Regions from separate parts of the Agrobacterium sp. 20P9.1.2 genome, predicted to be linked through region 1. Evidence: riboswitches for the same ligand, from Rfam matches in the RefSeq annotation. Region 1 holds a riboswitch; the other holds the start of a gene.
What was found. A riboswitch is a leader RNA that binds a small molecule or an ion and turns the genes downstream of it on or off. The one in region 1 is predicted to bind cobalamin.
Positions count from the first base shown of each region.

Region 2: it holds a riboswitch for cobalamin, as region 1 does, so the genes downstream of both, nrdH (glutaredoxin-like protein NrdH) here and AC27VJ_RS18025 (DUF1636 family protein) in region 1, are expected to answer to the same signal.

Region 1 is NZ_JBYOKI010000006.1:260,109-264,193, reverse strand. It holds gene AC27VJ_RS18035 (cobyric acid synthase) at 1-959, opposite strand, end outside; gene cobO (cob(I)yrinic acid a,c-diamide adenosyltransferase) at 963-1,580, opposite strand; cobalamin riboswitch at 1,687-1,895, shown strand; gene AC27VJ_RS18025 (DUF1636 family protein) at 2,010-2,435, shown strand; gene cobW (cobalamin biosynthesis protein CobW) at 2,429-3,466, shown strand; gene cobN (cobaltochelatase subunit CobN) at 3,470-4,085, shown strand, end outside.
Region 2 is NZ_JBYOKI010000003.1:647,231-651,315, reverse strand. It holds gene AC27VJ_RS12480 (type I restriction endonuclease subunit R) at 1-39, shown strand, start outside; gene AC27VJ_RS12475 (hypothetical protein) at 44-457, shown strand; gene AC27VJ_RS12470 (low molecular weight protein tyrosine phosphatase family protein) at 654-974, opposite strand; gene AC27VJ_RS12465 (hypothetical protein) at 1,122-2,171, shown strand; cobalamin riboswitch at 2,296-2,515, shown strand; gene nrdH (glutaredoxin-like protein NrdH) at 2,846-3,067, shown strand; gene nrdI (class Ib ribonucleoside-diphosphate reductase assembly flavoprotein NrdI) at 3,125-3,523, shown strand; gene nrdE (class 1b ribonucleoside-diphosphate reductase subunit alpha) at 3,511-4,085, shown strand, end outside.

The DNA of each region.
Region 1 (4,085 bases):
TCCACATCCAGACCTGCGTTTTTCAAGGCGGTGAGATCGGCAATCGTGGATTTGGAACCGCAGAGTAGCACCAGCGCGCAATCTGCCGGAATGACATCGCCCTGGCGCACCCGGATCAGCTCGACATCCGGTTCCGCCTCCAGCGGGTCGAGGTCATCGAAATTGGAGATATGCGGCAGGATCGGTACCGCAATGCGGATTTTGGCACCCGGTTTCCTCTGTCCCGGTGCCGAAAGCCCCAGCGCATCTTCGGCAGGCAAGCGACTGGCATCTGCAAAATGCGGCAGCAGGCCGATCTGGTTCCAGCCGGTCTTGTCTGCGATGATCCGCATCCCCTCATCGAACAGGCTGGGATCGCCCCTGAAACGGTTGACGATGAAGCCTTCGATCATCGCCGCATCATCCGCATCCAGAACCGTCTTCGTGCCGACGAGGCTAGCAATGACGCCGCCCCGGTCGATATCGCCGATGAGGATGACAGGTGCATTGGCTGCGCGGGCAAAGCCCATATTGGCAATGTCATTGGCGCGGAGATTGACTTCGGAGGCACTGCCCGCGCCTTCCACCAGCACCAGATCTGCCTTGGTTTTGAGATGCTCGAAACTTTCCAGCACGCGCGGCATCAGCCCAGCTTTCATATGCTGATAATCCGCCGCCTTGGCATTGCCGATGACCTTTCCCTGCACCACCACCTGTGCGCCGGTTTCGCTCTGGGGTTTGAGCAGCACCGGGTTCATGTGTACGGAAAGGGGAACGCCTGCGGCGCGCGCCTGCAAAGCCTGCGCCCTGCCGATCTCTCCGCCATCGGCGGTCACGGCGGCGTTGTTGGACATGTTTTGCGGTTTGAAGGGCATGACGGACAGCCCGCGCCGGGTAAAGGCACGCGCCAGCCCCGCCACCATCAGCGATTTGCCGACATCGGAGCCGGTTCCCTGAAACATCAAAACGCGTGCTGTCATTGATCAGAACTCAATGCCGGACTGGGCTTTGACGCCTGCCTTGAAGTGGTGCTTCACCAGCGTCATTTCCGTCACCATATCGGCGGCATCGATCAGAGGCTGCTTGGCGTTACGGCCTGTGACGATGACGTGCAGGCCGGGGCGACGGTTCTGCAGGGTCTCCACCACCTCCTCCAGCGGCAGATAGTCATAGCGCAGCGCGATGTTGAGTTCATCCAGAACCACGAGGCCGATGGTTTCATCGGCCATCAGCGTCTTCGCCTCTTCCCACGCTTTGGTGGCGGCAGCGACGTCGCGTTTCAGATCCTGAGTGTCCCACGTGAAACCTTCACCCATGGTGCGCCATTCCACCCGGTCGCCGAACAGGGCCAGTGCGCCCTGCTCGCCGGTGGACCATGCGCCCTTGATGAATTGCACGATACCGACGCGTCTGCCAGTGCCCAGCATGCGCAGGGCCAGACCAAAGGCGGCGGTGGATTTGCCCTTGCCGGGGCCGGTGTTGATCATCAGCAGACCTTTTTCGATGGTCTTTTCTGAGACTTCGGCGTCCTGCACGGCTTTGCGGTTGACCATTTTGGCGCGGTGACGTTCGGCTTCGCTGTCGCTGATGTCGCGGGTCATGGCGGCTGGTCCTTCCGGGTCTCATGCTTTTTCAAAGCGGCGACTATAACCAAAACGCGTGCCGCGGCAATGATGCGCGGCATTGACATAAAAGCATCGCAGGGCATAAGGGTTAAGGACTGACGGTCTTTTTCCGGCAACGGGAAAAGCTAAGAGGGAACACGGTGCATTTCGCTTGAGCGGAAAAATCCGTGGCTGCCCCCGCAACTGTAAGCGGTGAGCCCGCGCTGAAAGCCACTGGATGAAAATCCGGGAAGGCAGCGCAAGGGTGTTGAAGCCGCAAGCCAGGAGACCTGCCGTTTCAGGAAAAACGTCTGCCGGGCGGGGTGCTCCGGTCAGCCGGTTGTTCGGACAATGGCTGTGCGTGTCCCGCATTCCGTTTCGATATCCGCACCCCTGAGACATTTTGAAGGCGCGGAAAGCAGACCCTTGGATATTACAGCAACATCGACCAGCCAGACCGAAAAGACGGACCGTGACACCGCACCCGGCGTCGTGGTCTTCGTCTGCCGCAGCTGCCGGTCCGAAGCCGAACCGAATGCAGACCCCCGCCCCGGTGCGCTTCTGACGGAGGCTGCCTTAGCGCTTGGAGCGAGTGAAGGCGTGACCGTTCGCAGCGTCAATTGCCTTGCCAATTGCAAGCGTGGCCTCAGCGCCGCGATGCGCAGCACCGACGGTTGGTCCTACATGTTTGGCGGCCTGACGGAAAACGATGCCGCAGACCTGATGACTGGCGCGCGCCTGTTGGCCGCAGCACCGGATGGGCTGATGCCCTGGCGCGGACGCCCCGATAGTTTGAAGCGTGGCCTTGTGTCGCGCATTCCCCCTTTGCATTTTACCGAGGAGACATCATGACCACGCTCGATCGCGTTCCCTGCACCATCATCACCGGCTTTCTAGGCGCGGGCAAAACCACGCTTTTGCGCGGCCTTCTGGAAAAGCTCGAGGGCAAGCGGCTGGCGATCATCGTCAACGAGTTCGGCGATGTCGGCATCGACGGTGAAATTCTGAAAGGCTGCGGCATCGAAAGCTGCCCGGAAGAAAACATTGTGGAACTGGCCAATGGCTGCATCTGCTGCACTGTGGCCGATGATTTCCAGCCCGCCATCGAACAGATTCTGAGCCGTCAGCCGCGCGTCGAGCATATTCTGATCGAAACATCGGGCCTCGCTCTGCCCAAGCCACTCGTGCAGGCCTTCCAGTGGCCCGCCATCAAAAGCCGGGTGACGGTGGATGCCGTGGTCGCCGTGGCCGATGGTGCAGCCCTTGCCGAGGGCATGGTCTCGCATGATCTGGAGGCGCTTGCCGCCCAGCGTCAGAATGACGAAGCACTTGATCACGACGATCCGGTCGAAGAAGTCTTCGAGGACCAGATTGCCTGCGCCGACCTCATCGTTCTGACCAAGGGCGATCTGCTGGATGCCGAAGGTCTGGAGCGCGCCAAGGCGCATATCAATGCGCATCTGCCGAAAGCTGCGAAGATCGTCGTCGCCTCCAATGGTGCGGTCGATCCCGCGGTGCTGATCGGGCTTGGTCTTGCGGTTGAAGAGGACATCGAAAACCGTCACACCCATCACGATGAGGAAGAAGACCACGATCATGACGAGTTCGACAGCTTCGTCGTGGAACTGGATGCGGTGACGGATGCCGATGCTCTGGCTGCTCGCATTTCCGAAACGGCGGCTTCTGAAAATGTGCTGCGCATCAAGGGTTTTGTCGAGGTCTCGTCCAAGCCGATGCGGTTGCAGGTGCAGGCGGTCGGCTCGCGCGTCAACCATTACTTCGACCGTCCCTGGGCGACAGGTGAAGTTCGCCGCAGCCGTCTGGTAGTGATAGGTGAAAAGGGTCTTGACCGCGCGAAAATCGAGCGGATGTTGGCGGCCTGATCCATGCACATCCTCGCCACCACATCCTCGTCTCTGGACGACCTGATCGAGCCGGTTGATCTCAACCAGGGTCAGGCGGATGTGGTGGTGCTGTCCTTTTCGACCAGCGATCTGGGCGGGCTGGAACGTGGATGGCAGCGCAGCACGGATGGTTCCGTCTCGCTCCTCTCCGCAAACCTTTCCGAGTTGCGCCATCCCATGTCGGTCGATCTGTGGATCGAAAAGACGGCGGAACATGCCAAGCTGATCCTTATCCGGATTCTCGGCGGTGCCGACCGCTGGCGTTATGGCGTCGACGAATTGTCGAGAATGGCGCGGCGGCGCGGTATCAAGCTGGTGCTTTTGCCGGGGGAATGCAGCGAGCGCGATGAAAAGCTTGAAGCGGCGTCCACAGTCGATCTGCCGACGCAGTTCAAAATCCTGTCTTTCTTTCGTGAAGGCGGGTCTGAGAATATGGACCGGGTTGCAAAAGGGCTTGCGGCCTTTGCGCAGGGGGAAGTCTGCCCGGACATGGCAGCAGAGCCCTTGCCAAAAAGCGGATTTTACAAGCCGGACGAAGGCGTTGTTGGACTTTCGGCAGCGTTGAATGGATTTTCAGAGCAGGCACCCCTGATACCAA
Region 2 (4,085 bases), on a different contig from region 1:
ACCGATGATCCCGGTCCCATGATTAACAACGAAGGATGAAACCTTGGCGGACGATCTAGACCAAAAATACCAAGAGAGACTGGAGCAGAAGGCAACGGTAACGGGTCGCCTGAGCGAGACAACCCGATTTGTTGGGTTCGGTATCATCGCTTGGGTGTTCGCGGTTCAGTCATCAGATGCAGCGTTTTCGAAATCATACGTTGAACAATACGAGGTGTGGCTGAACAGCGCAGGTATATTGGCTCTTCTGTCGATTGCTTGTGACTATTTTCAGTACCTTTGCGCCTACATGTCGGTGAAACATGCGCTAACTCGAAGAGATAAAGGCTACAAATACGACCGAAATCACGCATCTTATTTGTTACAGAACATATGCTTCGTCACCAAGCAAATAGCGGTAGGGCTCGGAGCAGTCACCGTGATTATTACCTTCGCTCTGCATGTGATTTTGCACTGAAAGTTGAGCCACTACGACACCCCCGCAACTAGTTGCTTACTCATTGGTAGCCTGTTAAGTGGGACACAAAAGGGGGACATTGTGTCCCCCTATCCATCCAAGCAAGCCCGGTTTCTAAGGGTTTTGAACGATGGTGGGCGCTCTCTCCGGGCCCACCATTTTCATCTCTCCGCCGTATCCGGCACGACCTTATGGCCTAAAGATATCTCGGTACCTTTGCTTCCAGCACTGTAATCAGCGCAGGGTCCATGGACGTGTAGTTATCTGGAATGTCGAGGCATATCAGCCTTTTACCTTTTAAAGCAGCGCGGTATTTGCTCTGTATTTTTGTGCGGTGGATTTTTTCCATCACGAATATGATGTCGGCCCAGGCGATCTGCTCGCTGGAGAGCGGGTTTTCGGCATCATTGTTGGTACCGGCAGAAGAGACTTCGATTCGAGGCCAGTTTGCGAAGACTTGTTCGGCGGTAGGGCTGCGCAGCTTGTTCTGGCTGCAGACAAACAGGATGTTCTTCATGCAGCTAACCTTTCAAGATGCTCACGGTTGTAATTGTGCCTATCCCAGCTGAATTTGAGATCTGTTATGATACCAATTCCACTCGAGAAATCCGTGACATGCCGATAAGTTTGGTTATGATCTTAAGTTGTATAAAGAGGATAATCCATGAGCGTTACGGTTGATAGCTCCGAGTCCAGCAAAAGCAGCATATTTGTCGTTCTTGGACAGGTGGTTTTGATTTCGGTTGTGGCCATGATTGGCTGGAATATTGCGATGCCGGGGCTCGATCCTGCTTTCATGGAAGCGCAATCGAGGAATGGTCTTCCCTCTCAGCTCTCGATTCTAGCGTTGGGGGTGGGCTCTATTCTGACGGCGTTTGCGCTGGGGCAGATCGTTCGCCTCTTTGTTCCGCGTCTGGAAAACAGCGTAGCGCTGGTCGTGGTTGAGGATATCCTCGCACTGGTTCTGGCCGTGTCGCAGGCTTCCGGCATTGCGCAGATGGTATCGACCATGGGTTTTCTGGCCGATGCCGGTTCCTTTGGCGTGGCGGTCATCATCGCGTCGCTGGTCGGCGGTGTGGCCGTACTTCTTTTCTTGTCGCGGTTCGTCGTTCTGCCAAGTCTCGTCGCCGGTTTCTGGATTTTGTGGCTTCTGCCCGCGCTGATGACGCTGCCATCTCAGCTGTCTTCGTCTTTTGAAATGTTGCGAGTTGGCGCTGTCGGCGGCTCGCAGTTTCTGTTGGCAATTGGCATCATTGCTGTCGCGGTCGGCCTGGTGGTCTTTGCCATACGTGCCGTGCTGAGCAATCAGGATAAGAAGGCGGCTACGGGTTCGATACGCTGGATGAATGTGGTCGTTTGGCCTCCCTTGCTTGCGGCAACTGCCAGCAGCTATGTCCTGATGCCGCTGGCCTTTCTGGCGCCGGATTCGCTGCCGGACGCACAGTGGCTGAGGGTTTATGTTTTCGCCGTGACGGCCGTCTTGATTCCCGTTTTCGTTTTTGGCTACCGCCGTTTCTTCGCGAATAGGGGCGTGATCTTACCCCTGACCACAATGCTGATTCTTGCTGCGGTTCAGATCGTTCTGGTGGTTGGCGGAGCCTTTGCAACCGAGCAGATCATGTTGCCACTTCCCTTTAGCGGCACGACCCTGCTGGTCCTGGTCGCCGTGATCTATGCCCTCATTGACGCGCTACGCGCACCCTCGACGCATTAGTCAGGGTGCCACAAGGCCCGCAACGGGCAGGCGTATTCACCGCCAGTCCCGCCCGACCTAAACGTTTTCCCCATCTCATTTCTCACAAATCGCAATAAGTCTTGACGGGAAATTAACCTCGTCTACTATATGTAGTGTTCTAGGTTCCTTCGAGTCGCAAGACTTGTGAGGCTAAGATGGGAATACGGTGCGTTCATGATGAGCGTTCAAAAGCCGTAGCTGCCCCCGCAACTGTAAGTGGTGAGTGTCTGTTCCAAAATGCCACTGGGTCATGTCGATCCGGGAAGGTGGGATAGATACGTTGATCCGCGAGCCAGGAGACCTGCCTAGAGCGATTACGTCAACGGGCGGGGTGTCCGGGAGCTATTACGGTCTGTTGCGGCATGGAGCCGCGCGTGTCGTGTTCCCGAATGTCCTGCATGAGCTGCTTCGGGGTGAAGTCCATGTCCAGTTTGTTTTTCTTGTTCAGTGCCTTTTTGCGAAGGTGTTCAACCCTCGTGTGACTGTTTGCGGGTGGCGTAAGCCGTTCCCGATAGTCTGCGTCTGTCGGATGACGTCGCATCTTCTGTGAGGTGCGGTGCCAGTCGGCCTGTGTTCGCTTTCATTGCCATGTCGCCCACGCGCTTCGTCCGGTTGCGCGTTCGCTCTCGCTTGTCCAATCCCAAGAGGAAATCATGACCATTACTGTCTACAGCAAACCCGCCTGCGTCCAATGCACTGCCACAACCCGCGCGCTGGACCGTCAGGGCATCGATTACAGGATCGTCGATGTCTCCGAAGATGCTGATGCCTATGCGCTGGTGCAGGGGCTGGGCTACCGCCAGGTGCCTGTGGTTATTGCCGGTGAGCAGCACTGGGCAGGCTTCCGCCCGGATATGATCGGCGCTCTAGCCTAAGCCTATAGCCGCTGCGCTCCAGAAAAGCGTGCGGCGTTTCAGCCAGCCGGGGATGTGATGGGCCTTATCGTTTATTATTCCAGCCGTTCGGAAAATACCCATCGCTTTGTCGAAAAGCTGGGCGTGCGGGCTTTGCGTCTGCCGCTTTCGGCAGATGAAGAGGCGCCCGAGGTGGACGGGCCTTATGTGCTGCTGACGCCCACCTATGGCGGCGGCGGGCTAAAGGGGGCGGTGCCCAAGCCCGTCATTCATTTTCTCAACAGAGTTGCCAACCGCAGTCTCATCCGTGGCGTCATCGCCGCGGGTAACACGAATTTCGGCGCGGCCTTCGCCTCGGCGGGAGACATCGTATCGCGCAAATGCGCGGTGCCGTTTCTCTATCGCTTCGAGCTTCTGGGCACGCCCGAAGATGTCGCCAATGTCAAACATGGATTGGAACGATTTTGGATACGTTGACCACCATTTCCCCCAAGCCCTCGCAGGGTCATGCGGTGAAATCCACTGAACCGACGCTGGATTACCACGCGCTGAACGCCATGCTGAACCTCTACGATGAGGACGGGCACATTCAGTTTGAAAAGGACCGCATGGCGGCCCGGCAGTATTTTCTGCAACATGTGAACCAGAACACGGTGTTCTTTCACAATCTGCGGGAAAAGCTCGATTATCTGGTCAGTGAGGGGTATTACGAGCAACAGGTGCTCGATCAGTATTCTTTCAACTTCGTGCGTGATCTGTTCGATTATGCCTATGCGAAGAAGTTCCGCTTCCCGACTTTTCTCGGAGCGTTCAAATACTACACCAGCTATACGCTGAAAACCTTTGACGGAAAACGTTATCTGGAGCGCTACGAAGATCGCATCTGCATGGTGGCGTTTACGCTGGCGCAGGGCAATGAGCAGCTGGCGCGCGATCTGGTAGACGAGATCATTTCCGGGCGTTTCCAGCCCGCGACGCCGACCTTCCTCAATGCGGGCAAGAAGCAGCGCGGCGAACTCGTGTCGTGCTTCCTGCTGCG